One region of the Micromonospora sp. NPDC049107 genome, then DNA from elsewhere that is predicted to be linked to it. Evidence: riboswitches for the same ligand, from Rfam matches in the RefSeq annotation. Region 1 holds a riboswitch; each other region holds the start of a gene.
The links. A riboswitch is a leader RNA that binds a small molecule or an ion and turns the genes downstream of it on or off. The one in region 1 is predicted to bind cyclic di-AMP.
Positions count from the first base shown of each region.

Region 1 (6,590 bases):
GCTGGCACTCAACCGGGTCGGCGACCTCGCTTCCCGTTACTACATGTCGGGCCCCTCGCAGGAGATCGGCGCGCTGCTGGTCAGCGCCAAGCCGGACACGCTCACCGAGCAGCTCACCCTCCTCGACCGGCTCGCCTCCCAGGAGCGCAAGCAGGTTGAGGGTGTGCTCGCCGTCCGGGCCAAGTACGACGGCGAGAAGCAGAAGCTGGACGCGCTGATCGCCACCCAGACCAAGCAGCAGAGCGAGCTGGCGGCCAAGAAGAAGCAGATCGACGCCGAGATCAAGAAGCTCGAAGCGTCGATGCCCAAGACCACGGTCAAGACCGCCGGCTGCCCGACCATCAACGGCGTGGTCTCTGTGGCGGCGCAGAAGGCGATCAAGACCGCCTGCCAGCAGGTCGGCGACCCGTACGTCTGGGGCGCCACCGGCCCGAACTCGTTCGACTGCTCGGGCCTGACCCAGTACGCCTACAAGTCGGCCGGGATCTACCTCACCCACCACACGGGTGATCAGTGGAACGAGGGCAAGGCCGTCTCGCGCGCCGACGCCCGTGCCGGTGACCTGGTCTTCTTCTACTCGGGCCTGAGTCATGTCGGGCTGTATCTGGGCAACAACCAGATGGTGCACGCGCCACGCGCCGGTAAACCGGTGCAGGTGTCCAGCATCAACACCATGCCGGTCGCCGGGTTCCGCCGACCTGGCTGATCCCCAGCACGCACGACGACGGCCCCCGGTCACCTCGACCGGGGGCCGTCGTGGTTCCTCAGCGGGGTGCGCCCACCGGGGACGGCAGCAACTGCACGTCGGCGAGGTCGACGTACATGACGCGGTGGCCGAACTGGATCTGCGCGTACCGGTTCTGGCCCCGGATCACCGTCCAGTCGCCGGGCGAGGAGCCGTCGAACGTGCTGGCCCGGTAGTACTCGCCGGGCAGCACCGCGCCGACGGCGTACCGCTGGCCGGCGGCGAGGGTGTACTGCAACGGTGAGATCGCCTGGTACGGCACGCCGGCCGGGTAGGCCGCCTGCTCCGGGTACGCCCGCCCGTAGACGGGGACCGTGGCCCGGCCGGGCTTCGGGGTGACCACCATGCCGACCGTCCAGGTGGCCGTCGGCGCGGACGCGGGGTTGTGGAACCACGCCCGCTGCCCGAGGTACCAGATGGCCGTCCAGTCGCCCTGTCGACCGGCCAGCGCGTACGTCTGGCCGGCGGACGCGCGGGCACCGTGGTCCGACACGTCCATCGTGTTCGGGGTGCCGTCGGGGCGCAGCGCGATGTCGTTGACCAGTGGCGCGTCCGGAGCCGGCGCGGTGCGTAGCACCACCGACGAGGAGCCGCGGGGCGCGCACGGCGTCCCGGGGGTGACGCATCCGGTGAACGCCGGCTGGTTTGTCGCGTAGTCGGGGTCGATCCGGACCAGCCCGGTGGCCGGGCTGCCGGTGTCCAGCCGTGGGGCGTGCAGCAGGTCGAAGTAGTGCGTCCAGTCCCAGTACGGCCCGGGGTCCCAGTGCATCCCGCGGACCGTCGCCGCCGTGGTGCCGGGCACGTTGTCGTGGCCGATGATGTGCTGGCGGTCCAGCGGGATGCCCAGCCGCAGCGCGAGGTGCCGCACCAGCTTCGCCGACGTGCGGTACATCGCCTCCGTGTACCAGGTGCCCTGCGCGGCGAAGCCCTCGTGTTCCAGCCCGATCGACTTGGCGTTGACGTACCAGTTGCCGGCGTGCCAGGCGACGTCCTTGGTGCGGACGTGCTGGGCGATGTGCCCGTCCACCGAGCGCAGCGAGTAGTGCCAGCTCACGTAGGTTGGGTCCTGGACGAGTTGCAGGGTGGTCGCCCAACTCGCCTCGGTGTCGTGGATGACGATGTACTCGATCTTCTGCCGGGCGGGCCGGTCGGACAGGTCGTGGTTGCCGTAGTCGCCGTCGCCGAACGCCGCGTAGGGTGCCGGGATCCACTCACAGGACACGGTGCTCGGGCACTCCAACCCGTCCGGGCGGGCGAGTCGCCGCAGCCCCAGTCGGTCCAGCCAGGACCGCTCGGGTCGTACCGCCCGGGCCGGCAGCGTGACCCGCTGGCCGTCGTCGGTCACCCGCGTCTCGCCCGCGCCGATCGTGGTGAAGACCTCGTCGGCGAAGGCCGCCGCGGCATCGGCGCTGTCCGCGCCGGCATAGCGGGCCACCGCGCCGTACCAGGTGCCCGGGTCGGTGCCGACTCCGACCGGGGCGCCGACCTCCCGTTGGTACGCGGCCAGCAGCGCCGCCCCACCCCGGAGGTTCGTCGTCGGGTCGGTGCGCAGCGCCTCGGCGGTGGCGCCGGTGAGCGCGGCGGCGGCGTCCACGGTCTGCAGCGCGGCGCTGGGCGGCGCGTTGCCGGGGGCGGGCGCCGGTGCGAGAGGACGACGGGACTCGTCGCCGCGCGGATCCTCTCCCGGGGCGTCGTGGTGACCGCCCCGGGGCAGGGCGGTCACGTGCCGGGCGTCGGTCAGGTGCATCGGGCCGTAGCCGCCGCTGGTGCTCGGCGTGCCGGCATTGCTGTCCCAGCGGGACTCCAGGTAGGAGACGCCGAGTAGTACGTCGATGGGTACGCCGTACTCGGTCGCCGCGGCGGCGTACTGCTGCTGGCGGTCGGCGGCGGGGGCCGCGGTGGCCGGGCCGGCGGACAGCGGCACGGCCGCCGTGGCGGTGACGAGCGCGACGGCGAGCAGGGTCGGACGTTTCATCGAACCCCCTACATGTGAACTGGTGTCGGTGCCGTCACCTTCGTCCTGCTCGGGAGCCCGCGTCAATACCTTTCCATGTTTCGAAACGTACGGAAGGAAATCTTCACGTCCGCTCGATGGCCCGCCGCAATCGGTACGGAGTGTCACGGCCGCACGGGTTGCGGATCGGTAACGGCCGTCTCTACTCTGGTCATTCGTCGGCCCGGTAGCAGGTCTGCCCACCCCGGGCGGTAACGGACCGACACCGCCGAGTCGCTCGCGAGCGAGCCGGGGACCCAGGTTCCTCGGGGTGAATCCGCAGTTCCTGCGGTAGGGCGCCCACTTCCCGCCCGAACCCGTCAGCTAACCCGGTAGGCGGTCAGGAAGAAGGAGTACGGAACCCGGTGGCCCTCCAAGCCCCGCGGCCGTCGTCCGGACGGTCGGCCTCGGCCGACCCGACGTCGATCGTGCCGCGTCCACGCTGGTCCCGCTTCACCACCGCCCTCGCCGCCCTGGTCGGCGTCGCCGTCGTCCTGACCGGTAGCGCCACGGTGGCCCACGCCGACCCGTCCGTCGCCGAGATCGAACGGCAGATCGACGACGACTGGAACAAGCTCGAACCGATCATCGAGCGGCACAACGCCACCCGAGCCGACCTGGCCCTCAAGCGCAAGCAGGCCGACACGCTCGCCGCCCGCATCGCGCCGCTGGAGCGCCAGGTCGACGCCGCGATGGACAAGGTCAGCGCGCTGGCCGTCCGCGCGTACATGGGTGAAAACCTGTCGACCGTCAACACGATGCTCGGCAGCCGGTCGCCCAGTGAGATGGTCGGTCAGCTCGAAATGCTCGACCGCTTCGCCCACAACCAGCAGGAGGACGTCCGCCAGGTCGCCGACCTGCGCAACGAGCTGGCCCGGCAGAAGGCGCCGCTGGACGAGATGGTGGTCCAGCTGACCCGCACCGAGGCCCAGTTGGCGGCGAAGAAGAAGCAGATCAACGAGGAGATCGACCGGCTACAGAAGCTGCGCCTCAAGGTGTACGGCAACGGCGGCGGCGGTTCGCTGCGTCCCGCGCCCTGCCCGGCCAGCTACCCGGGTGGCGGTGCCGGCATCGCGGTCAAGTTCGCCTGCGCCCAGATCGGCAAGCCGTACGTGTGGGGCGCCGAGGGTCCGAACTCGTACGACTGCTCCGGGCTGATGCTGGCCGCCTGGGCGAAGGCCGGTGTGTCGCTGCCGCACAACGCCGCCGCGCAGAGCCGGGTGACCAAGAACGTCAGCAAGGGCGACCTGCGCCCCGGTGACCTGGTCTTCTACTACAGCGACATCCACCACGTCGGCATGTACGTCGGCGACGGCTGGGTGGTGCACGCCTCCCAGGCCGGCGTGCCCGTCAAGATGAAGAAGGTCGACGACGGGCCCATCCACAGCTACGGTCGCCCCGGCTGAGGTGTAAGGAAGGGCCCCCTTCTAACGCCTCAGGTATAGAAGGGGGCCCTTCCTTACATCGCAAGGGCGGATCAGCGCGTCGGCCAGGCACGCCAGTTCTGCCAGGAGCGACTGGGCGTCGGGCCTCGCTGACCCTGGTAACGCGAGCCGTAGACCACCGAGCCGTACGGGTGTTCGGCGGGCGACGAGAGTCGGAAGATGCAGAGCTGACCGATCTTCATGCCCGGCCAGAGGGTGATCGGCAGGTTCGCCACGTTGGACAGCTCCAGCGTGACGTGCCCGGAGAAGCCCGGGTCGATGAACCCGGCGGTGGAGTGGGTGAGCAGGCCGAGGCGGCCCAGCGAACTCTTCCCCTCCAGTCGGCCGGCGAGCTGGTCGCCGAGCGAGATCACCTCCAGCGTCGAGGCGAGCACGAACTCTCCCGGGTGCAGCACGAACGGCTCGCCGTCGGGCACCTCGACCACCGAGGTCAGGTCGTCCTGCTGCATGGCCGGGTCGATGTGGGTGTAGAGATGGTTGTTGAAGACCCGGAACAGCCGGTCGAGTCGTACGTCGATGCTGGAGGGTTGGACCAGGGTGGGCTCGAACGGCTCCAGGCCCAGCGTGCCGGCCTTGATCTCGGAGACCAGGTCACGGTCGGAGAGCAGCATCGGACCACCATAGCGAGGTGGGCGGTGACCAGCGTGTCGAGGTCGCTCCTCGTACATTTGTTCGATAGAATGCTCGCATGGCTTCCTGGTCCGATTTCGCCGTCGACGAGCCCCGCCTCGCCGACGGCATCCGCGTTCTCCTGCAGCAGTACGGGCCGGGCTTCGGCTATCTGGCCACGGTCCGTGCCGACGGTGGGCCCCGGGTCCATCCGGTCTCCCCGGTCATCACCGACGAGGGTCTGTTCTGCTTCATCATCGACTCGCCGAAGCGCCGGGACCTCGAACGGGACGGCCGATACGCGCTGCATTCGTTCCCTCCGGAGGAGAGCGACGACGAGGCGTACGTGGCGGGTCACGCCTGGCCGGTCACCGATCCGGTCCGGGTGGCCCGGCTGGCGCAGAGCGCTCGGGCCGAGCCGCGGGCCGACTGGCGGCTGTTCGAGTTCACCGTCGACGTGGCGATGCTGACCCGTCGTGACCAGCACGGCCTGGGCATCGCCGTGGGGCGTCCGGCCGTCCAGGTCTGGCTCGATCCGCAGACCCCGCCCGCGGCGGCCGCGCCCGCGGCCGTACCGCAGACGCGCCCGACCCGCCGCAGCCGCGACGTTCAGTGCACGGCCGCCTGACCACGGCCCTGGGGGCAGAGACGCCGGTGCCGGCTCCGTCGTGACGGAGCCGGCACCTGGTGTACGCGTGGAGCTAGGCCGCGCGGTACGCGTTCCACGCGGTCAGCATGCGGCTCGCCTGACCCGCGGTGAACTGGTACATGCACGAGTCGTAGGTGTAGTCCATGAAGTTGGTGATCGGGTCCAGGCCGGCCGCCGAGCAGGTGTTCCGGCCGGTCGGGCACTCGTACGCGGGCGACGCCTCGGCCGGGGTGTCGCTGACGCCGTCACCTGAGCCGCCGCAGCCACCCTGGAAGGTGTGGTAGAGGTTCAGCCAGTGGCCGACCTCGTGGGTGCCGGTGTCGCCCTGGTTGTAGTTGGTGGCGGTGCCGCCCGGCAGCGACTCGTTCAGCACGACCACGCCATCCATGCTGCTGAGCCTGCGCTGCGGGAAGGTCGCCCAGCCCAACAGGTCGTCGCTCAACTCGCCGAGGTAGATGTTGAGCGTGTTCTTGCCGCCCACCCGCAGCGACGACTTCATCGACCGCTCCGCCGACGAGCCGTCGACGATGGGATACCAGGACGGGTTCGTCACCCGGTTGATCGAGTCGAGTCGGAAGGCGAACGCGGTGGCCGCGCCGCCGGTCCCACCCGCGTAGGCCTGGTTCAGCACGCTGATCTGCGAGGTGATCATCGAGTCGGGGACGTTTCCGCCGGCCCGAGTGCTGTTTTCCTGGATCACGTGCACCACCACCGGGATGGTGACCGTAGCGGCCAGCGTCGTGGCGCCGGCGCCGGCCCGGTAGTTGGCCCGCTCGCGCAGCGCCGCCGCGAGGTCGGCGTCCCGCTCGCGGACCTGCTTGGCGGTCAGCTCGTTCGGCTCGTGCAGGGCCCCCGCGCCGGGCTTCGCCCGGGCGTTGGCGTGGCTGTCGGCCGGCTGCGCGCAGGCGCCACCCGGTGCTGAGGATAAGGCCGAAGCGGCCGGAACGACGCCCACCGCAGCGGTGCTGAGCAGCAGCGCGAGAGTTGTCGACGCGACACCGGCGACACGCCGGGTCAGCAGGTTGGGACGGAGTCCCATGGGCCCACCTCTTTCTGGCGGCGCGGCAGGGGGTGTGTCACGCCGTGGCTGGGAACGTGTGGCCGACGTTACAACTCATCGATGCATTTGAGAACGGTCATATGTTGCCG
Region 1 is NZ_JBEZEC010000004.1:237,549-244,138, reverse strand. It holds gene AB0B55_RS12285 (NlpC/P60 family protein) at 1-706, shown strand, start outside; gene AB0B55_RS12280 (N-acetylmuramoyl-L-alanine amidase) at 765-2,720, opposite strand; cyclic di-AMP (ydaO/yuaA leader) riboswitch at 2,956-3,091, shown strand; gene AB0B55_RS12275 (NlpC/P60 family protein) at 3,104-4,144, shown strand; gene dcd (dCTP deaminase) at 4,216-4,794, opposite strand; gene AB0B55_RS12265 (pyridoxamine 5'-phosphate oxidase family protein) at 4,872-5,420, shown strand; gene AB0B55_RS12260 (zinc metalloprotease) at 5,494-6,480, opposite strand.

Region 2 (7,474 bases), on a different contig from region 1:
GTGGGGTCGCGGGCGATGGCGAGCAGCACATGGCCGTGGTTGGTAAGAAATGTCCAGTTCCGGCCGCCTCCGGCCGTCGTGCTCGCCATCGTGGGGGGCCGCCTTTCCGGGTCAACGTATGAAATCTAAATCACGCATATCTTGACGCATCTTGCCGTGCGTGTGACCGTTGAGCGCGAGCCAGCGCCCGCCGCCGGCCCGGTTGAAAAGACCGTTGAGCAGGTCAAACGCGTGAGACGAGGTGCGGGGATGAGCCGTTCCGGTACGCCCGGCGGGCAGCCGGGCACGCAGCGGACCGTCGAGCAGGCGCCGGTCGCCACCGAGCCGGCCCGAGCGTACGCCGAGCTGGTCTCTGGCAACCGTCGCTTCGTCGCCGGAGAGCCGCGCCACCCCAACCAGGATGCCGGGCACCGGGCCGCCGTGGCGGACGGGCAGCACCCCTTCGCGGTGATCGTCGGCTGCTCCGACTCGCGGCTGGCCGCCGAGATCATCTTCGACCGGGGGCTGGGTGACCTCTTCGTCGTCCGGACCGCCGGGCACACCACCGGGCCAGAGGTGCTGGGCAGCGTCGAGTACGCGGTGGCCGTCCTCGGTGCTCCGCTGGTGGTGGTGCTCGGGCACGACTCCTGCGGCGCCGTGCAGGCGGCCCGCGAATCGGCGGCCACCGGCATCGCGCCCCCGGGACATCTCCCAGCGGTGGTCGACGCGGTGCTGCCCAGCCTGCGACGAGCCACGGCCGAGGGCGTGCACGACATCGACGGCATCGTCGACATCCACATCGCGCAGACGGTCGAGACGCTGCTCGGGCAGTCGCCCGTGCTGGCCGACGAGGTGGCGCGGGGGCGGTGCGCGGTGGTGGGGATGTCGTACCGGCTCGCCGCCGGGGCGGTGCGACCCGTGACCCCCGTACCGGCCGGCGACGCCTCGGACGACCCGGCCGCGACCGCCGCCGCCTGACACGCGACGAGGGCCGCCCCGCTCGACGCGGGACGGCCCTCGAACTGTTGAGCGTCGGATCAGAGCAGCGACATGTGTACGTGGTCGGTGTGGTTCGATGGCCCGCTGTACGACTTCCAGCCGGTCGCCGGGAACCAGATCTGCCGGTTCCAGATCACGTAGTAGATGCCGAGCCGGTCGGCGTTGCGGATGAGGAACGCGGCCACGTTGTTGCCGTACATCCGGGTGTCGTCGTTGTGCCACGGGCTGAAGCCGCTCTTCTGCAACGACCAGTCACAGGCGCGACCCTTCGGGTGCTCGTACGGTCCACCGTTGCGGTGGCAGCCCACGAACCGGTTGAACCCGGCCCGCTTGACCTCCTTGTACGCGTGCAGCGTGCGCGGCGTGACGCAGCCGGAGGTGGTCGGGTCCTTCTCGCTGCACGACTGGGGCTTCCAGTCGCCGTCGGCGGTGCGACCCGGGCCGATCCGGGCGACCGGGGAGGTGGCGTCCACCAGACCGCCGGTGAAGCCCTTGCCGCCGACCAGCGCGAGCGCCTTGTCCGCGTCGCGCTTGTCCTTCGCCATCAGCGCGGTCTGCTTCTGCTGCTCCCGGACCTCGGTGTCGAGGGCCAGCTTGGCCTCCTCGGCGCGGGACTTCACCGCGTTGACCTCGGCGAGCTTCTTTTCGTTGACCATGTTCATCTCGTCGAGCGCCGCGGCCCGCTGGACGAACGAGTCCGGGGCGTCGGCCTCCAGCAGCATCGCGATCGCGCCGACCCGTCCGGTCCGGTACGACTGAGCGGCGATCTGCGCGACCTGCGGGGCCAGCGCGGCCAGGTCGGCCTTCGCCCGGTCGACCTCTGCCGCGAGTTCGACCTGCCGCTTCTTGGACTTGTCCAGTTTGGACTTGGCCGCCACGTAGTCCCGGTTGGTCTGCTCGATGACGTCGGTGAGCAGCTTGGGCTCGTCGCCGTCCTCCTCGTGCCCGGACGGTGTGGGGGTCGTCGGGGCGGCGTGGGCCGGGAGGGGTCCGGCGAGCACGGTCAGCGCGGCGAACACGGCCACCACGGGCGTCAACCAGCGGCGTAGGGGTGCCGTCACAATCTTCCCTTCCGTCGACCGCCGACCGGGTTAGCTGACGGGTTCGGGGCGGAAGTGGCCCCTACCGCTGTCGCGGATTCACCCCAGGTACCTGGGTCCCCGGCTCGCCGGTTGGCGATTGGGCGGTGGCACCGCAGGCGCCGCTGCGCGCCTTCGTCGGTGACCGGCAGCGAGGTTACCCGAGAGTCCACCGCCTGAGCTACGTCCTGATGCCGACTAAAAGCGTCATTTCGCCATGGCGTTGAGTGACCAGTGACGCGGTTCTCAGGGCGGGTGCCCGATCCGGTCACGCTGAGGAGTGTCACCATGCCGTATCCGTGCTCCTGTTCGGCTCTGGCCACCCGGTGGTGGCGGTGGATGGGGGTGTGTTCCGCTGTGGATCGGGCCGGTCGGCCCGATCCGTCGGCGGGGAACTGAGAGCGGCGAGCGCCTCCGCGCGGTCCGCGCGGGGGCGCGGTGGCGGGGCGTCCGCGTCGGGCGTGGCCGTCGACCCGGCCGCGGTCACCACCGCGGCCAGCCCGGTGGTGAGGGGTACGGCGGCGATCAGGCCGAGGGTGGCGACCGCGCTGCGGACGATTTCCTGTGCGAGGAACTCGCTGGTCAGAATCTGCCCGATGGGGCGCGAGTCGGCGGTGAGCAGAAGCAGCAGCGGCAGTGACGCGCCCGCGTACGCCAGCACGATGGTGTTGACCGTGGAGGCGATGTGCGCCCGGCCGACCCGGGTGGCGGCCCGGTAGAGCTGTCGTCGACCCAGCCCGGGGTTGGCGTTCGCCAGCTCGGTGACGGTGGCGGCCTGGGTGACGGTCACGTCGTCGAGTACCCCGAGTGAGCCGATGATGATCCCGGCGAGCAGCAGGCCGCGCAGGTCCACCTCCGCCTGGAACATCGAGAGCGTGGTGGCGTCCTCGCTGCCGAAGCCGGTGAGCTGGGTGGCGGCCGTGGCGATGGTCGCGAGGACGCCGGTGAGCACCAGGCTGCCCAGGGTGCCGAGGACCGCGACGGAGGTCTGCGCGGTCACCCCGTGTGTCAGGTAGAGCACCACGAACATGATCAGGGCCGCGCCGACCACCGCCACCAGCAGCGGTGACCGGCCCGCGCCGATGGCCGGCAACACGAAGGTGAGCAGGATGGCGAAGCTGGCGGCCAGGCCGGCGAGCGCGGCCAGACCCCGCCACCGGCCGAACGCGACGATGGCGGCGGCGAAGACCCCCACGAGCCACACCAGTGGCGTCCCGCGCTGGTGCTCGGCGATGTTCCAAGTGCTGAGGGTGGGATCGGTCGGATCGGTCAGCTCGACCAGGACGACGTCGTCGCCCACCTCGACCCGAGGCGCTCCGGGGCCGGCGGGGACGGGCGTGCTCACCTGCCGGTCGGCGCGCGGCCCGTCTTCGAGGAGTACGTCCACCGTGCCGCACGGCCCGCCGCTCGGCGTGCCCTCCGGGCTCGTCGAGGGTGGGCACGGTTCGGTCACCACCCGGGTCACCGTGCCGTGGTGGCGCGGCAGATCCGCCCCACCGCCGCTCTTCGGTGCGCCGTCCCGTGGCCACAGCACCACGGCGGCGACGACGGTGGCCACGAAGAGCGGCACCACCGTCGCGATGAGGATCCGTCGTACCCGGGGCGGGGCGGGTCGAGCGGAATGGCTGTGGTCGGAACCCAATGCGAGACTCCCAACGATCCGGTGCGGGGTACGTGCCGGCGGCCTCTGCGGTTCAGTTCCGCCGGACGAACGCGGGCACGAGCGCGTCGGTTCGCCGCCTGACGACCCGGCAATCACGGAGAGTGATGAAGTGGTCGGGTCGGCGCCGTACGGGGCCGCGCCGTGGCGGCGCCGTCGCCCGTCTCGGCGGCGGGATCCGGTGGGTCATCGCTGGACGATGCTAACCAGCGCGGCGGGGGGTCGCAGGTCGTGCGGACGTGTCGGGGGAGTCGAACCGCTGACACCGCCCCGGGCGCGGCGGATGGTGGAGTCATGCCTGAGCCACCCACCGAGCACCGACAGCACGACAAGCACGCCGGGCACGACAAGCACGCCGGGCACGACAAGCACGCCGGGCACGACCCGGCCCTGTTCCGTCGGCGGTTCTGGGTCTGTCTGGTGCTCACCGTGCCGGTGGTGCTGACCAGTGACCTGGTGGTGGACCGGCTCGGGCTCCGGCTGGACGCGCCGGGTCGCTCCTGGGTGGGGCCGGTGCTCGGTTCGGTGGTGTTCCTCTGGGGTGGCTGGCCGTTCCTGGTCGGCGCGGTACGTGAGATCCGGGACCGCGCGCCGGGCATGATGCTGCTGGTCGCGATGGCGATCACCGTGGCGTACACCGCGTCGCTGGCGACCAGCCTGGGCGCCTTCGACCTGGACTTCTGGTGGGAGCTGGCCGCGCTGGTCACCATCATGCTGCTCGGGCACTGGCAGGAGATGAAGGCCATCGGGCAGGCCCGTGGGGCGCTCGCGGCACTGGCGGCGCTGCTGCCCGACGAGGCCGAGCGGGTGGCGGCGGACGGGCGGGTCGAGCGCGTACCTGTCGACGGGCTGCGGGTCGACGACGTGGTGCTGGTCCGACCCGGGGGTCGGGTGCCGGCCGACGGCCGGGTCGTCGACGGCGACGCGGAGTTGGACGAATCGATGATCACGGGCGAGTCGCGCCCGGTTGCCCGGTCGGCGGGCGATCGGGTGGTGGCCGGCACGGTCGCCACCGATTCGGCGATCCGGGTCCGGGTCGAGGCGCTGGGCGACGAGACCGCGCTCGCGGGCATCCAACGCATGGTCGCGCAGGCGCAGCGCTCGGGCGGGCAGGCTCAACTGCTCGCCGACCGGTTCGCCGCCGCGCTCTTCTACGTGGCCGCCGGTACCGCCGTGCTCACCCTGGTGGTCTGGACCGCGCTCGGTGAGCCCGACGAGGCGGTGGTGCGTACCGTCACCGTTCTGGTGATCGCCTGCCCGCACGCGCTCGGCCTGGCCATCCCACTCGTCGTCGCGCTCTCCACGGCGCTGGCGGCGCGAAGCGGGATCCTGGTCAAGGACCGGCTCGCGTTGGAGCGGATGCGGACCGTCGACGCGGTGCTGTTCGACAAGACCGGCACGCTGACCCGGGGCGCGCACGAGGTCACCGACCTGGTGACGGCCCCCGGCGTGGGCCGGGACGAGGCGCTGCGGATCGCCGCCGGTGTCGAGTCCGACAGCGAACATCCGCTGGCCCGCGCGATCGTGGCGGCGGCCGGACCCGGTGGGCCGGCCCGTGCCGGCGGCTTCCGCTCGCTGCCGGGTCGCGGGGTGCGGGCCATCGTCGACGGTACGGAGTACGCGGTGGGCGGGCCGACCCTGCTGCGTGAGCGGGGTGGACCGCTGTCGGACGAGCTGCGGGAGGCGACCGGCCGCTGGTCGTCACGCGGTGCCGTGGTGCTGTATCTCCTGCGGTTGCCGGACACGGTGCTCGGGGCGTTCGCGCTCACCGACGCGGTGCGGCCGGAGGCCCGCAAGGCCATCGCCGAGCTGCGGGCCGATGGCGTCCGCACCATTGCCATGATCACCGGGGACGCGCGGTCGGTGGCCGAGTCGGTCGCCGCCGACCTGGGCTTCCGGGCCGGGGTGGACGAGGTCTTCGCCGAGGTGCTGCCGGCCGACAAGGACAGCCGGGTGGCGGAACTCCAGCGGCGCGGGCTGACCGTGGCGATGGTCGGTGACGGGGTGAACGACGCGCCGGCGCTGGCCCGCGCCGACGTGGGCATCGCGATCGGGGCGGGCACCGACGTCGCGATCGAGTCCGCCGGGGTCGTGCTGGCGTCGTCCGACCCGCGTGGCGTCGGGGCCGTGGTCCGGCTCTCCCGGGCGTCGTACCGCAAGATGCGGCAGAACCTGGCCTGGGCTGCGGGCTACAACGTGGTGGCGCTGCCGCTGGCGGCGGGGGTGCTCGCCGGGGCCGGGGTGGCGCTGAGCCCGGCGGTGGCGGCCGTGCTGATGTCCGCGTCCACCATCGTGGTGGCGCTCAACGCGCAGTTGCTGCGCCGGGTACGTCTCGATTCCGGGCGGGAGTGAGGCGCTCAGCCGCGCTTCATGAGTCGGCCGACGGCCGCCATCATCTCGCTGGCCATCTCGTCGGCCCGACCCTCGGCCGCCCCCTCGTGCATGCAGTGCCGAGCATGCCCGTCGAGCAGGCCCAGGGCCACCTTGTCGAGCGCGGCCTGGATCGCGGAGATCTGGGTGAGCACGTCGATGCAGTAGCGGTCCTCGTCGACCATCTTTTCGATGCCCCGGACCTGCCCCTCCACCCGGCGCAGGCGCGCGAGCAGTTGGTCCTTGCTGGCGGTGTACCCGCGGATCGGTGTGGGTGCGGTCATGGCGACGAGGATAGCGTACCCCTGGGGGGTATGGTAGCGTCCGTTCCTGCCGGCATACCCCCACCGGGTACCGGTACTACGAGAGGAGACGTCCGATGGTCGACACGACGTACCAGGTCAAGGGCATGACCTGCGGGCACTGCGTCAGCGCGGTCAGCGCCGAGGTGGGCGCGATCGAGGGCGTACGCGACGTGCGGGTCGACCTCGCCACCGGCCAGGTCACCGTCAGCAGCGAGCAGCCCGTGGACACCGGGGCCGTCCGGGCCGCTGTCGACGAGGCCGGCTACGACCTCGTCGAGGCGTGAGCGGAGGTCCGCGATGACCACGGTGACCAGGCTGGGCGCGTTCGCCCTCGGTCTCACGGCGGTCTTCGGCGCGGCGTACGGGGTCGGTCGGGTGGTCGACCCGGTCGACCCGGTAACCCAGAACCGGCCCGACGTCGCCCACACCTCGGGCCTCACCACGAGCGGCGAGGCGGCCGACCTCGTTCCCGGCGGGTTGCTCGTCTCCGACCGGGGCTACACGCTCCAACCGGTGACCGCGCCCGCCGGCCAGTTCGCGTTCCGGATCGACGGGCCGGACGGTCAGCCGGTCACCAGGTACGACGTCGCGCACGACAGACGGATGCACCTGATCGTCGCCCGCCGGGACCTGTCCGGCTTCCGGCACGTCCACCCCGATCTCGCCCCGGACGGCACCTGGCGGGTCGCCACCCCGCTGGCCGGCGCCGGGCAGTGGCGGGCGTTCGCCGACTTCACCCCGACCGGGGGCGAGCCGTTGACCCTCGGCGTGGACGTGGCCGTCCCCGGCGAGCTGACCGAGCGGACGCTGCCCGCCCCGGCGACCAGCGCCACCGTCGACGGTTACACCGTCACCCTGGCCGGCACGCCGGAGCCCGGCCGGACCTCGGCGCTCACCCTGACGGTGAGCCGTGCCGGGCAGCCGGTCACCGACCTGGAGCCCTACCTGGGTGCGTACGGGCACCTGGTGGCGCTGCGTCGGGGCGATCTGGCGTACCTGCACGTGCACCCGGACGGGACGCCCGGCGATGGACGCACCCCGCCCGGCCCTGCCGTCACCTTCCACGCTGCGGTGCCCTCGGC
Region 2 is NZ_JBEZEC010000005.1:303,086-310,559, reverse strand. It holds gene AB0B55_RS15130 (MarR family winged helix-turn-helix transcriptional regulator) at 1-89, opposite strand, end outside; gene AB0B55_RS15125 (carbonic anhydrase) at 250-957, shown strand; gene AB0B55_RS15120 (hypothetical protein) at 1,017-2,039, opposite strand; cyclic di-AMP (ydaO/yuaA leader) riboswitch at 2,043-2,174, opposite strand; gene AB0B55_RS15115 (YibE/F family protein) at 2,341-3,699, opposite strand; gene AB0B55_RS15110 (copper-translocating P-type ATPase) at 4,012-6,069, shown strand; gene AB0B55_RS15105 (metal-sensitive transcriptional regulator) at 6,075-6,371, opposite strand; gene AB0B55_RS15100 (copper ion binding protein) at 6,467-6,676, shown strand; gene AB0B55_RS15095 (hypothetical protein) at 6,690-7,474, shown strand, end outside.
Region 2: another riboswitch for cyclic di-AMP. It lies ahead of AB0B55_RS15120 (hypothetical protein); the one in region 1 lies ahead of AB0B55_RS12275 (NlpC/P60 family protein).

Region 3 (7,474 bases), on a different contig from region 1:
CGACCACGCCACCGAGCGAGTGCCCGAGCACGACGATGCGGTCGTCGGAGGCCAGGCCCTGCGCGACCCGCTGGGCGAAACCCTCGAAGGAGTACGACGACAGCGGCGCCGACCAACCGTGACCGGCGAGATCGGGCGCCAGCCACCGGCCGGGCCAGTGCTGCTCCAGAAGTGGCGCCCAGGGCAGCCACACGTCACCCGTCGCCCCCATGCCGTGCAGCAGCAACAGGATCGGCTCACGGCCGGCTTGGCCGCCCGATTCATCCACCACGGCCGCAGTCTCCCACGGTTCGTGGCCCGGTACGAGAGCCGTTCACCCGCGTCGGGCCCCGACCTGGGAACGCCGCGGGCGCCGGCCCCTCGTGGGAGACGGCGCCCGCGGCGTCGTGGGGTGTCGCGCGTTGGTCAGGCGGAGTAACCCCGGGTGGCGATCCAGTTCGCCAGGTCGATCGTGGTGATCCAGTAGGCCGGGTCGGCGGCGTTCGCCGAGTCGGCAATCCGCACCGTACGGCCGTTGTCCTTGTAGCCGACGACGGCGATGTAGTGCCCACCGCCGTAGGAGTGGTAGCCGCCCTCGGTGTCGACGGCGTCGCCGGCGACGTTGGCCACCACGCCGCGGCCATCGGTGATGGCCTTGACGACGTCGGCCTGAAGGCGGTCCATCTGGGCCGGGCTGGGCGTGCCCGCGAACATGCGGGTGCGGTACGGGGAGCCCTTCACCTCGGCGTTGAGCACCCGGGTGGTGTCCTCGGCCGAGTTGGTGCCCATCTCGGTGGTGCCCAGTTCGGCGCCGAGCTCCTCCTGGGTGCGGTCGATGCCGCTGGCGCTGAGCGCGTTGCGGGTGGCCGCCGGGCCACAGTTGTAGTAGGTGTTCTGCGCCTCGTAGTCGTAGTCGAGCACCTTCGTCGCGGGCGGCTTCGGCGGCGTCGGCTTCCGGGTGACGTCCGGGTTGCTCGTGGCCTTCGCGGCGGGGGACGCGGCGCTGGTGGCCGGGGCGGCGGTGCTCGGCGCGACGCTCGCCGACGGAGCTGCGGACCGGAGTTCGCCACGGGAGGCGACGGTGTCACTGCGCATCTCGGCGACCGTGGTCGGGGTGCGCGAGCCGGCCGGGGCGTCGTCGGTGCCGGCGACCAGAGCGCCGGCGGTGGTGGCGATCGCGAGGGCCGCGGCGGAGGCGGCGACGATCTGGTACGGGCGCTCGGTCGCGAGGCGACGGAGCTGGCGCTTCAGGGTGTGCTTCACGAGGTCCTCCACGGTTCACAGGGAGAGCGGCACACCGGGGCTCGACCGGCATCCGGGCAGGCGTCAGCGCGCGGGCGGTGGCCCGCGGATGATGAGCCGCTCAGGGGAACGCCCGGCGCGGCCGGGCGGGAAGTGCGGTGACCCGGGGGGTCAGCTCACCGTCACGAGGCGGATGAGCGGGGACACCGCGTCGCCGTGGAGGCGGCGGAACAACAAGGGGGTCGAGGGGTGCTGCACGAGGATGGAACTCCTTCCGTCACCGCCTACCGGGTTAGCTGACGGATTCGGGCGGGAAGATCGCCCTACCGCGGGCCGTGGCTCGCGGATTCACCCCGGACTTACTGTGGGTCCCCGGTTCGTTGATCACGATTGAGCGGGTCGGCGCGGCGTCGCCTCCTGCGATCGGTAACCGCACCGGACGGGACGACAGTACTGGCCGGTACGCACTCTGCCAAGCCGCGCCCACCTGCGTAAACATCGATTGGCCCAGCAATTTCTGCGCGTTCTGCCGCTGACGTGACTCGATGGGACAACGGGTTCCGCCGGCACCTGTGGGCGACAACCGGACAGGTGGCCGACAACGCGGCCACAATCGCGGGCGCAATGGCCGCCGATGATGCCCGCCGCCCGATTTCCGCCGCCGGTGACCCGCCTCACATAACGGATCGGGCTCAACCGGCCCGGGCCGGACGCCAGCGTGCCACGAGGGCCGTACGCGACGGCCGCGTCGCGGTGCGCCGGGAGAACGCCGGGCTCGGCCGCGACCGGACCGCCGCCACGTACGCCTCCTCGGCGAGGACGCGCGCCGACTCGGCGGCCACCTCGGCGTCCCGCCAGGACGACCGCTCCCGCTCGGCGGCCGTCCGGTGCTCGGCCAGCCTCGCGTCACGGATCGCCCGGATGAGCAGCGTCTCCTGCTCGACCGGGTGCCGGCGGGGGTCCCAGCCGCGCCGGTGCCCGAACACGTCGCCGAGCTGAGCCATGGTCAACTCCCCCCGCCAGTGCGCCGCCATGGCGGCACGGTGCAGATAGCGCTCCCGGGCCGCGTACTCGGCGGGGGTGTGCGGGGTACGCGGTGTCGGCAACGCCCCGGCACCGGCGACCCGACGGGCGGCCGTGTCCGCCTCGTCGTACGCCGTCCAGGCCCGCTGCGCCTCGTCCTGAGCGACCAGCCAGTCAGCGCGCCGCCGTCGGGCGGTCCGCGCGGCCCGGGCGGCGGCCACGGCCACCTCCTCGGCGTACCGGCGCAGGTCGGCCATCTCGGCGACGGCCATCTCGCGGGCGGTGGGTGTCGGCGGCGTGGGGTCGGCCGCGGGCGAGTCCCGCTCCGGACGGGCCACCAGAACGGCGAGGACCGTCAGCGCCAGCAGGAACAGGGCCGACCAGATGGCGGCGGCCTGGGGCACCTCGGTCAGGAACTGGTAGAAGACGACGGTTTCCATGATCGACACCTCGGCATGAGCACGTAAGCGATGGGATGCCGCACGGGCGGGTGCGGGCGGTGTGTCGTCAGGTGTGGTGACTGGCGTTCGGTCTGGCGGCGTCGCCGGTGGTGGAGATCTCGGCGCGCCACACTCCGGCGCTCGCGGGACGGCGTGCCGCCCCGGTGACTGACCCCGCTAGGCCGGCGGGGCGCGGGGGGCCCGGCTGGCCGAGCCGGCGGCGCGGAGGGGCCGCTGCGAGCCCGTGCGCGTCGAGGTCACGCCCGCCAATGGGCGGGGCAACGCGTCCGAACCACCGTGCCGGGCGGGCTGCGGGTCGACCGACCGCGCGGAGGCGTCAGCGCCAAGCTCTGCGGCTCGTACCCCGCCGACCCTGCGGGTGACGGCGCGGTCGGTGACGGCGCGGTCGGTGCCGGCGCGGTCGGTGCCGGCGCGGTCGGTGGCGGCGCGGTCGGTGGCGGCCGAGCCGGTGGCGGCGCGGTCGGTGAGGACGGTGGAGAGGGCCGCGGTCGACGGTCCGAGCGGCTCCGCGAGGGCGAGCGACCCGATGATGGGCGGCGGGGCCGCGGCGGTCGATGCCGGCAGCAGCGCCGGGGCCGCGCCCAGGGCGAGCGACAGCACGGCGAGGCTGGTCAGCACCCGTGCCGCCCAGCGCGCCACCCACCACAGGGGACAGGTGAGCGCGACCGGGAGCACGTCCTCACGCTACCGTCGGGACCGCCCGGACGCATCGGCGACGGGCGTGTCGGCCAGCGCCGCGCCGACCCCGTCCGACCAGCGTGGACCAGGTGGCGTCAGCCGGCGCTGGTGGGTGCCACCGCGCCGGTCAAGATCGCGCTCGATCGTTGATGTAGTGGCCTCACTCGGCTGACGAGACCACTACAACCAGGATCGAGCGCGATCTTGCGCGTCTGGACGGGCGGGCACGGGCGGCACGCCGGCGTCACCGCTCCCGGCCGACGAGGTGGTGCGCTGATGGGGAACGAGCGGCGGGCGACCCGGGCGACGTGGCGCGAGCCGGCGCATCATCGGGGTCTCCACCCAGCGGTGCAGCAACCCGGCGAGGACCAGGTTCGCGAGCAGGAATCCGAGCACCACCGCCGGACCCCGCCAACCCCGGAAACCGGTCCCCCAGTCGCCGCTGAGCCGGAGCACGCTCGTCATCACCAGGACGTGCACCAGGTAGAAGGCGAACGAGACCTCGCCGAGCCAGACCAGCGGACGCGAGCGCCACGGCGAGCGCCGGCCGCGCACGTCGGCGTCGGCGGCCGCGGTGATCACCAACAGGTACGCGACGGCGAGCAGCGTGGTCCACAACTCGGCGCGGATCCACTGCGCGGCGGCCACCCAGGTGCCCACGAAGATCGCGGTGGCGGCGGTCAGGCCCGGCCCGCGCCACCGGCCCCGGAGCATCAGCTCGGCCGCCACCGCGCCCAACCAGAACTCCAGGGACCGCACCGGCGGGAAGATCTGGGTGAACCACCAGCGGCTTACCTCCGGCACCAGATGCTGGGCCGGCCAGAGCGCGAGGATCAGCAGCGGCAGCGCGACCACGAGCGCCCAGAGCACCGCGGGTCGCGCCCGGCGCAACAGGGGCAGCGCCAGCGGCAGACAGAGGTAGAAGAAGAACTCGCAGGACAGCGACCAGCTCACCGTGTTGACGCTGTAGAACCAGCCCAGCCGGGGGTCCCACGCCTGCAACAGCAGCAGGTTCTCCACGGCGACGGCCGGCAGGACGGGATCGGCGAACCACCCGGCGACCAGCAGCGCGGCGGCCCACAGCACCACGTGGTTCGGGTAGATCTTCGCGACCCGTCGACGCCAGAAGGTCAGCCGCGAGTCGCCCGGGCGGGCCGACCAGACCAACACGAAGCCGCTGAGAATGAAGAAGAACTGCACGCCGGACAGGCCGAGGGTGAAGAGGGCGTCGACGACGGCCTTGTACTCCGGCTCGGCGATGATCCGCATCGTCCCGGCGTGGAACCCGAAGACCAGCAGCGCGGCGATCCACCGCAGCCCGGTCAGCGACGGCAGCCGGGCGGGGGCGGCCGGCGCGGCCGGCGCGTCGGTGGTGCTCGTCATGCCGAGGCACCCTACCGGGTCACTCCCGGGTGAACCGGGCGGCCGTTGTTTACCTTCCGCTTCGCGGGTGTTCAGGGATTTCACCATCGGCGGCCACGTGTGGTTCCGGGGCTGGCCATCCACGTCGTCGAAGGTGGCGACGTGGTCAATGAGCCGACGCACGCGCCGCTGCTGAGCATCGTCGTGCCCGTCTACGGCGTCGAGGCTTACCTGTACCAGTGCCTCGAGTCGGTCCGGGCGGACATCCCGGCGGGCGAGTCGGAGGCGGTCGAGCTGATCGCCGTGAACGACGCCTCGCCGGACGGCTGCGGCGCGATGCTGCGGTCCTACGCCACCGGGCGCGACAACGTCCGCGTCGTACACCTGGAAGAGAACGTGGGTCTGGGCCTGGCCCGCAACGCGGGCCTCGACGTGGCCACCGGCCGGTACGTGTGGTTCGTCGACAGCGACGACTGGCTGCCACCGGGCACGATCGCGGCGGTGCTGGACCGGCTGCGTGAACACCAGCCCGACGTCCTCATGCTGGACCACCTGCGGGTGCACGAGGACGGTCGGCGGGAGGTCGACGCGAGCAGCCACCTGCTGCGCGGGGTGCCGGGCGTGGCCCGCCTGGCCGACCAGCCGCACCTGCTGCGGGTGCAGCACACGGCGTGGAACAAGGTGGTACGCCGGGCCTTTCTCGACGAGTTGGAGCTGCGCTTCTTCCCCGGCTGGTACGAGGACATCCCGTTCAGCCACCCGCTGCTGATCGGCGCGGAGAAGATCTCGGTGCTGGACCGGGTCTGCTACCTGTACCGGCAGGGCCGCCAGGGCGCCATCACCTCCACCCGCAGTGGCCGGCACTTCGACGCGTTCGGCCAGTACGAGCGGCTGATGGACTGGGTTGCCCGCCGGCACCCGGACGAGGGCCTGCGGGCCGAGCTGTTCGAGCTGATGATCAGCCACTACCTGGTGGTGGTCGGCAACGACGACCGGCTGCACCCACACCTGCGGCGCGCCTTCTTCCACCGGGTCGCCGAGCACTACCGCCGATACCTGCCCCCCGGCGGCTATCCGATGCCGCCGGGGGTCAGCGGGCTCAAGCACCGCCTGGTGGGGCGGGGTGACTGGTTGGCGTACTCGGCGCTGCGGCAGGCGCACCGGGTCACCGGACGGTGGCGACGGTCCGGCCCGACCGCCAGCGCCGACTCGTCGTCGACCGACGACCCCTCCCGAGCGGCACGGTCGACGAGCAGGCCGGACGGCGGGCACGCCGCCGGCAGGCCGGGACGGTCGGACGCGCTGGCCGGTGGCCGCCTGCCGTGACCCGTTCGGCGGGTGCCCGGGTTTTTCAGGTCGTCCACCCGTTCGGGGGGACGACGACAGCACCACCGCACGTCGGTGCGGGCGTAAGGGAACAGAGGTCGGAATGACGGCGACAATCAAGATCGGACCGCACGCGGTCGGTGCCGGAGAGCGGCCCTTCGTGGTCGCCGAGATGTCCGGTAACCACAACGGCGACCTGGACCGGGCGCTGGCCATCGTGGACGCGGTCGCCGAGAGCGGCGCGCACGCGCTCAAGCTGCAGACGTACCGGCCGGACACGATCACGATCGACGTCGACACCCCGGCCTTCCGCATCTCCGGCGGGCACGAGCTGTGGGGCGGGGAGAACCTGTACCGCCTCTACGAGCGGGCGCACACCCCGTACGAGTGGCACGCCCCGATCTTCGCGCGGGCCCGCGCGCGCGGGCTGACGGTCTTCTCGTCACCGTTCGACGCGACCGCCGTGGAGCTGTTGGAGTCGTTGGACGCCCCGGCGTACAAGATCGCGTCCTCGGAGCTGGTGGACCTGCCGCTGATCCGCTTGGTGGCCAGCACCGGCAAGCCGATGGTGATCTCGACCGGGATGGCGACGGTCGCCGAGATCGACGCCGCCGTACGGACCGCGCGCGACGGCGGCGCGGCGGGCATCGTCCTGCTGGCCTGCACCGCGTCCTACCCGGCACCCCCCGCCGACAGCAACCTGCGCCGCCTGCCGGTGCTGGCCGGCGCGTTCGACGTGCCGGTCGGGCTCTCCGACCACACGCCCGGTATCGGCGTGGCGGTCGCCTCGGTGGCGCTGGGCGCCTGCTTCATCGAGAAGCACGTGACCCTGGACCGGGCCGATGGCGGCGTGGACTCGGACTTCTCGCTGAACCCGGCGGAGTTGACCGCGCTCGTCGAGGAGTCGGGCCGCGCCTACGCGGCGCTGGGCGGCACCGCGATCGGCCCAACGCCGGCCGAGCGGGAAGGGCTACGGTTCCGCCGTTCGCTGTTCGTGGTCGAGGACGTCCGGGCCGGCGACCCGGTGACGGCACAGAACGTCCGGTCGATCCGCCCGGCCGGCGGCCTGGCCCCGATCGAGATCGACAGGGTGTTGGGCCGCACCTTCACCACCGACGTCCCGCGCGGCACCCCGCTGAGCTGGGACCTGATCTGACCGCTGTGCGGCCGGGTGCCCCGCCGCGCCGGTAGCGGCGCCGCGGGGTGCCCGGCTCTGCGGCCGGCAGCGCCCTGTGCGCCTCCTGTCGAGCTGCCCCGAAAATGGGGCGCGTGCCGTGGGTGCCATCCCGCCCCACCGATGGGGCAGCTCGACAGGAGGCACCCGACAACAGCGGCACCCCGCCGTCAGTCGCGGCCGCTCAGCCCCGCGCCCTGCTCGGGGGCGAAGCCGACGGTGACCACCA
Region 3 is NZ_JBEZEC010000003.1:548,388-555,861, reverse strand. It holds gene AB0B55_RS10795 (alpha/beta hydrolase) at 1-271, opposite strand, end outside; gene AB0B55_RS10790 (C39 family peptidase) at 406-1,254, opposite strand; cyclic di-AMP (ydaO/yuaA leader) riboswitch at 1,488-1,628, opposite strand; gene AB0B55_RS10785 (hypothetical protein) at 1,914-2,684, opposite strand; gene AB0B55_RS10780 (hypothetical protein) at 2,862-3,380, opposite strand; gene AB0B55_RS10775 (acyltransferase) at 3,564-4,766, opposite strand; gene AB0B55_RS10770 (glycosyltransferase) at 4,908-6,071, shown strand; gene pseI (pseudaminic acid synthase) at 6,175-7,227, shown strand; gene AB0B55_RS10760 (hypothetical protein) at 7,416-7,474, opposite strand, start outside.
Region 3: another riboswitch for cyclic di-AMP. It lies ahead of AB0B55_RS10790 (C39 family peptidase); the one in region 1 lies ahead of AB0B55_RS12275 (NlpC/P60 family protein).

Region 4 (7,474 bases), on a different contig from region 1:
CGTGAACCACGCCATGGCCTCGTCGTGGTCGCCGAACTTCTCCGGCCGCACGCCGGCGACGGCCGGGGCGAGGGTGATCGGATCCCAGTGCGGATGCAGCAGCACGGCCGCGGCGTGCGCGCTGTGCAGGTAGTGGTCGAAGAGTCGGCCGCGCGCCTCGGCCCGGTCGCCGGCCGGGTCGTGCTCGGCGGACAGTTCGGCCGCGAACGCCCGCAGCAGGTCGTGCATGGCGTACCGGTCCGGGGCACGTTCCAGCATCAGGTGCGCATCCGCCAGCTCGGCGAACGCCGCCTGGACGGCCCGCCGGCCGGCACCGACGAGACTGACCCCGGCCGCCGTACTCACCGTCACGTCCGTGCTGCCGCCGACCAGCCGGAACAGCCGCGCGGTCGGCACCGACAGCAGCCGGTACGACCAGGACAGCGCCGCCCGCACGCTGCTGTCGTGGTCGCCCGTGTCGAGCCCGTCCAGCCGGCCGCCGGCCCGGAGCTGCGCGCCCAACTCGGCCAGCGGCAGGTGGGGCCGGACCACCGCCCGCGCCGCCACCACGACCAGGGCCAGCGGTAGCCGGTCACAGAGTCGGACCAGATCGTCGACCGCGGCCCGCTCCGCCTCCGCCCGCGCCCCGATCCGCGCGTACAGCAGGGCCTGCGCGTCGTCGGCGCTGAGCAGATCCAGCACGACCGCCTCGGCGCCCTCGGTGGCCACCAGACCGGTGAGCCGATCCCGGCTGGTCACCAGCACCAGGCAGCCGGCCGCGCCCGGCAGCAGCGGCCGTACCTGCGCGGCGTCCCGGGCGTTGTCGAGCAGCACCAGCACCCGCCGACCGGCGAGCAGGCTGCGGTACAACGCGGTCTGCGCCTGCTCGTCCGCCGGCACCTCGCGCGGCGGCACCCCGAGCGCGGCCAGGAAGCCCCGGACCACCTGCTCCGCGCTTCGGACGACGCCGCTGTGGCTGTAGCCCTCCAGATTGGCGTAGAGCTGCCCGTCCGGGAACTGCCCGGCGACCCGGTGCGCCCAGTGCACGGCGAGGGCCGTCTTGCCGACCCCGCCCGCTCCGGAGAGCACGGCCAGCGGGACGGCCCCGGGTCGCTCCTCGGCGGACGCCCGCAGCGCGTCCAGACGGTCCAGCTCCGAACGCCGCCCGGCGAAGCCCCGGACATCCGACGGCAACTGCGCGGGGACCGGGCGGTCCGGCCGCGACGGGGCGACGATGACCGCGGCGGCCGGCACGGGGGACACCTCCGGGGTCGGCGAGGTGACCTCGCCGCGCAGGATGGCCTGGTGTAGCTGGCGAAGCTCGATGCCCGGGTCCACACCGAGCGCGTCGGCGAGCCGGTCCCGCAGTCGGGCGTAGTACGTCAGTGCCTGCGCCCCGCGACCAGCCGCGACCAACGCGTGCAGCAGCACGGCGGCGACCGGTTCGTCGAGCGGGTGCTCGTCGGCGAGCCGGGTCAGCGGATCGATCACCGCATCCGGCTCGCCCCGTCGCAACAGCCCACGGGCCCACTGCACGACGGTGTCGGTGTGCCGGCGGTGCCAGTCCTGCCGGACCCGGGCCGCCCACTCGCCCGGCAGCCCCGCCAGCGGCTCGCCACGCCACAGCTCAAGCGCCCTGCGCAGCAGTTCCACCCGTTCGGGGTCCCCGTCGGGCAGCCCGTCGGCACGCTGCCGCAGCGCGTCGAAGTGCGGGCCGTCCACTGTCTCCGGTGGCAGGTCCAGCAGGTAACCACCCGACCGTCGCGCCAACACGTCCGGCGCGCCCGCGTCGGCCAGCACCCGGCGGAGCCGGGCGAGGTAGACGTGCAGGTTGTGGCGAACCCGGGGCGGCGACGCGTCGCCCCAGACCCGGTCCACCAGAGCGTCCAGGTTCACCGGTCGGCCCACGTCGACCGCCAGTGCGGCCAGGACGGCGCGCTGGCGGGCCGCTCCGGCATCGACCGGACGGCCGTTCGCCCAGACCTCGACCGGCCCGAGGACCCGAATCTCCATGAACCGCCGCTCGCTGCACCGCCGGTCGCCCCACCGGCACCCCCGGGACAGCCGGATTGAGGTTCCGGCAGGAATTCGTCGACCTTCCGCGCAGATCATCGTTGCTACAAGGACATCGATCAACGTGATGTCGGCAACTCGACTCGCGGCCGGTTCCGGTCGTGACGACACCGGAGGTCACCATCGTGCGAAGTGCTCTGCGAAGGCTCACGTCCGCGCTGCTCGGTACGATCGCCGTGGGCGCCACGCTCGGCGTCGCCCCGAGTCCGGCCCAGGCCAACTACGCCTGCCCGTCGGGTCTGCTCTGCCTGTACGCCGGGGCCAACTTCAGCGGCGACATCTTCCTGCTCGACGGTCCGTACAACGGATGCAACGACGTCCCGCTGCCCTCGTACTTCCGCAACCGGGCCCAATCGATCATCAACAACCGGCCGTCCGGCACCGTCTCCACCTTCTGGGACAACGCCAACGCCACCGGCCTGCTCGGCTACCAGCACGCCTATGGCTACCGGGCGAACCTGGCGTACGACTCGGCCGCGATCGGGGGGAACTGGAATCAGCGGATCGAGGCGGTCCGGGTCTGCTGATCCATGAGCGTCGCCGCGCAGGGGGGGAGCCGGCGACGCCGCACCGGGGGAGGGGCCGCCACGGCGCCGGCCGGAGTCCGCGAGGGCTCCGGCCGGCGCTGTACGGCGGTCAGCCCGGGTAGTAGCAGACGTTGGGAATGACCGGGCCGCCGTTGACCCCGAAGATCGCGAAGCCCATGTAGGCACGTGTCTGCGGGCCGTACTCGCCGTCCTCGGCGATGTTCGCGTACACGATGTCCTCATTGATCTTGTGCTGGGCGTACCGGACGGCGTCCCGGGTCTTCGGACCGTAGTTCCCGTCCAGGCTGAGCGACCGCGCGTAGCAGTTGTTCAGCGCCTCCTGGAGCACCAGCACCGCGGAGCCCGAGTGGCCGTAGGTGAGGTAGCAGCTTTTGTTTCCGGTCTGCCAGCCGACGGTGGGCACGTGCATGTCCGCGCCGCCCGGGTAGCCGCCGACCCGGTAGAAGGTCAGGCTGGTGCACGGGCTGGACGCCTGTGCGGCGGTCGGCGCGGACAGCGTCAGGCCAGCGCCGGCCAGTAGGGCTACGAGGACGGCTGCGGCGCGGCGACGGCCGTTGCGACTCTGCTGGAGCGGCATGATCTCCTCCTGGGGTGTCGTTTCCGGGATGGACCCGGTGTGCTCCAGAGCATCGCTACCGCCCGTCTACGGTTTCCTGTCCGAACGTCAATTCACCGGGACGGCAGGCCCTGATCGGAAACGGTCCATGATGGCCGCTGCACAGGTGGACGTCGTCCGCAACCGCTGGCCGCAGCGCCCCGCGTGAGCCGGTGAACAACTTCACAAGCGGTGGGCGACCGTCACCCACCGTGCCTACCGTCGGTCGGGTCCACCACCGTGGACGCCGCGACCGGCAACGCCAAATCCTGCCCCCGGTCGTCGGAAACAGAACCCGGGCAGGAGCGGGGGACCCAACGTTCCTCGGTGCATGTCACCTCGGGGTGAAGCCGCCAGCGCGCGGCCGGGCTCCTCGGCCCGAACCCGACAGCTCACCTCGCCGGCGTGGAGGAATGATCCATGACGTCTGCGTACACCCCCCGTCATCGACGGGTCACCACCCGCCGCGTCGCCGTCGGTACCCTGGCGGTCGGCGCGGTCACCGGCGCCGTCGCCCTCTTCGGCCCGGCGGCCCCGGCCCAGGCCGGTGTCAACTGGGACGCGATCGCCCAGTGCGAGTCCGGCGGCAACTGGAAGATCAATACCGGGAACGGCTACTACGGCGGGCTGCAGTTCTCCCAGGGCACCTGGGCCGGCTACGGCGGCACGAAGTACGCCGCCCGCGCCGATCTGGCCAGCCGTGGCGAGCAGATCGCGATCGCCGAGAAGGTGCTCGACGGGCAGGGCATCGGCGCGTGGCCGACCTGCGGCCGCAAGGGCGGCTCGTCGGGCGGTACCTCGACGAAGTCCACCGCGAAGTCCCCGACGAAGTCGACCTCCAAGTCGTCGACGTCCACCTCCGGCAAGGAGCGGCCGGCACGCGGCGACCAGCCGGCTACCCGTGGTCACGAGCGGACCGCCCCGGCGGCCGGCGGCGACACGTACGTGGTCGCGCCGGGGGACACCCTGTCGGAGATCGCCGAGCGGCACCCCCGCAGCGGCGGCTGGCAGGCCCTGTACGAGCGCAACCGTCAGCTGATCGGCGCGGACCCGGGCCTGATCTTCCCGGGGCAGCGGCTCGCTCTCTGACGTACGTACCGACGAACGCTCGGCCGGGTCACCGGCCGAGCGTTCGTTCGTCTGGCGCTGTCCTCGCGGGACGGGTCACGCCGCCGAGGCGGCCGACCTCGCCTCGCGGCGGGCCATCACGTCGCCGTTCCAGCCCCAGCGCTGCGCCGGCGCGGCGGCCTCGGCCGTCCAGCCGGTGCCGCCCCCGCCACCGTCGATGGCCGTCTCGACCGAGTCGGGGGTGCTGCGGGCCAGTCGCAACGACTGCTCGGCGGTCGTACGCGCCGCACACGGCCAGGACTGGCCGGCGCACTGGAGGTTGCGGCAGCGACCCTCGTCGTCGGCCTCGTGGGCCTCGAGCACGTCGACCGCGAGCTGCCAGAGCAGCGGGTCGGTCACGTCGCCCGGACGTTCGGCACGACGGCTCGGTCGGTTGCTGGTCTCGTCGGACATGGGCCCCCCTCGTCAGGCTTTCCCCTCAAGACTTCACCTGTGTGCGGCCGGCTAAACCGCCGACCTGCTGTGATGTGTCTCCGGTCGCAGCAACCGGGGCGCTCTAGTCCGGCAATAGCGGCATCTCGACACCGGGAGCGCGGCCGAGCAGCGCCGCCCGGGTGAGCGCCGTCGAGCCGAAGCGGTCGCGGACCGCGTCCACGGCGGCGTCCAGGTCGGCCCCGGTGTTGGCTTGGAACGGCAGCTCCGGCTGCACCGGGTTGTCGTCCAGGTTGCCGACCGAGACGCCGAGCAGGGTGACCCCGCGCCGGTCGATCTCCGGTAGGGCGGCCCGCAGCAGTGTCCGGGCGGCGGCGAGCAGTGCGGTGGTGTCGGCGGTCGCCTTGGCCACGGTGTGCGAGCGGGTGGCGCGGGTGTAGTCGCCGAAGCGGAGTCGCAACACCATGGTGCGTCCGGACCGTCCGGCCGCCCGCATCCGTCGGGTGACCCGGTCGACCAGACCGGCGAGGATGGCGTCCAGTTCCTCCGGCGCAGGTGGGGTACGCCCCAACGCGTGCTGCGCGCCCATCGAGCCCCGCCGCCGGCCCACCTGCACCGCCCGGGGGTCGCGGTTGTGGGCGAGAGCGTGCAGGTGCAGGCCGGCGCCGGCCCCGAGCAGGGACACCAGCGCGGCCTCGCCGAGCCGGGCCACGTCCGCGACGGTACGGATCCGGCGTTCCCGCAGCTTCGCGGCGGTGACCGGACCGACGCCCCAGAGCCGTTCCACCGGCAGTGGATGCAGGAACGCAGTCTCGGCGTCGGGGGCGACAACCAGCAGCCCGTCCGGCTTCGCCACTGCGCTGGCCACCTTCGCCAGGAACTTCGTCCGGGCCACACCCACCGTGATCGGCAGGCCGACCCGGTCGCGGACCTCCCGGCGCAGCCGCTGGGCGATGTCGGCCGGTGTGCCGACCAGCCGGCGCAGCCCGCCCACGTCGAGGAACGCCTCGTCGATGGAGAGCCCTTCGACCAGCGGCGTGGTCTGTCGGAAAATCTCGAACACCGTCCGGCTGGCCTGCGTGTACGCCGACATCCGGGGCGGCACCACGATCGCGTCCGGGCAGAGCCGTCGTGCCTGCTGACCCCCCATCGCGCTGCGCACACCCCGCGCCTTCGCCTCGTAGCTGGCGGCCAGCACCACGCCGCCGCCGACGATCACCGGCCGTCCGCGCAGGCGCGGGTCGTCACGCTGCTCGACCGACGCGTAGAAGGCGTCCAGGTCGGCGTGCAGGATGTGGGCGTCGTGCGACACGTACACATGTTCGCATGACGGCCGGTCGTCGCGGCAGTGAGCTGGGAGAACGCCCGCTCAGTCGAGGCAGAACTCGTTGCCCTCCGGGTCTGCCATGACGATGTGACCGGCGCCGAGCGGGGGAGCGGGCTCGTGTCGGGCGAGCCGTGTGGCACCCCGAGCGGTGAGCCGGTCGGCCTCCGCCTCCAGGGCCGCCATCCGGTCGTCACCCGTCAGCCCCGGCGCGGCCCGCACATCGAGGTGGACGCGATTCTTGGCCTGCTTGCCCTCCGGCACCCGCTGGAAGAACAGCCGTGGCCCCGCCCCCGTGGGGTCGACCACCGCCGACGCGTCGTTGCGTCGCTCCGGCGGCACGCCCATCGCGTCCAACGCGGCCTCCCACGAGTCGAAGCCCCCGGGCGGGCCCTGCAACTCGTAGCCGAGGGTGTCGGCCCAGAACGCCGACAGGGCGGCAGGATCGGCAGCGTCGAACGTTATCTGCACTTCACGGGCCATAGCAGCATCCTCGTTCCCGGTCCGGTCGGTCATGTCGCCATCCTCTCGCGACGGACCGACAGGATCGTTGCGACAGCGGGTGCGGTCCGGTCACAGGTCGTCGAAGGGGCGGGCGTAGCGGAATTCGCCCCGGATCGATCCGTGCCAGGCGGTCAGCGGTCGGGCCATGAAGTACTGCGGGCCCCACGGCTGCGGCGGGGTGACGCCCAGCTCGACGGCCGGCCGGAACCCGAAACGCGGGTAGTACTCGGGGTGCCCGAGGAGCACCACGAGCGCCTCGTCTCGGGCGTCGGCGGCGCCCAGGACCGCGTGCATCAGGGCGCTGCCGACCCCGCGTCGCTGCCAGCCGGGCAGCACGCCGAGCGGCCCGAGACCCAACGCCACCGGCGCACCGGCCACGCGGGCCCGCGTGGCCACCACGTGACCCACCACCAGGCCGTCCGTATCGACCGCCACCAGGGAGTACGCGGGCAGCCACCCGTCGTCGACGCGCAACGCGTCCACGAGCGTCGCCTCGACCGGCAGGCGACCGTCGCCACCGCCGTCGGTGCTCCTGGTGGCGGTGTCCGTGCTGGGCCCGTGCTCCGGATCGTGGTCCGGATCGTGGTCCGGCCCGTGGCCCGGATCGTGGTCCGGATCGTGGTCCGGCCCGTGGCCCGGATCGTGGTCCGGCCGGTGGCCCGGATCGTGCTGCGGCCCGTGCTCCGGATTGTCGGCAGGGCCGTGGTCGGCGGCGGCGAAGGCCGCGGCGTGCACGGCCCGGATGGCGTCGATATCGGCGGGGGTCTCACGTCGGATCAGCACCGCGCCACCATAGGTCGGCCGGGAACACGACTCCACGAGTTATTCGCGCGGCGCCGGATGACGCCGAAGGAGACTCTGGCGGACCCGCTTCTTGGGGGGTGTCGGATGGCACCGCAGAGGCCTCGGGGCGGAAGCACCACAAGAAGCGTGATGCCTGTGAGTCATCAA
Region 4 is NZ_JBEZEC010000006.1:339,925-347,398, forward strand. It holds gene AB0B55_RS17385 (BTAD domain-containing putative transcriptional regulator) at 1-1,992, opposite strand, end outside; gene AB0B55_RS17390 (peptidase inhibitor family I36 protein) at 2,178-2,579, shown strand; gene AB0B55_RS17395 (peptidoglycan-binding domain-containing protein) at 2,689-3,177, opposite strand; cyclic di-AMP (ydaO/yuaA leader) riboswitch at 3,446-3,616, shown strand; gene AB0B55_RS17400 (transglycosylase family protein) at 3,616-4,284, shown strand; gene AB0B55_RS17405 (hypothetical protein) at 4,360-4,716, opposite strand; gene dinB (DNA polymerase IV) at 4,820-6,007, opposite strand; gene AB0B55_RS17415 (VOC family protein) at 6,065-6,502, opposite strand; gene AB0B55_RS17420 (GNAT family N-acetyltransferase) at 6,593-7,306, opposite strand.
Region 4: another riboswitch for cyclic di-AMP. It lies ahead of AB0B55_RS17400 (transglycosylase family protein); the one in region 1 lies ahead of AB0B55_RS12275 (NlpC/P60 family protein).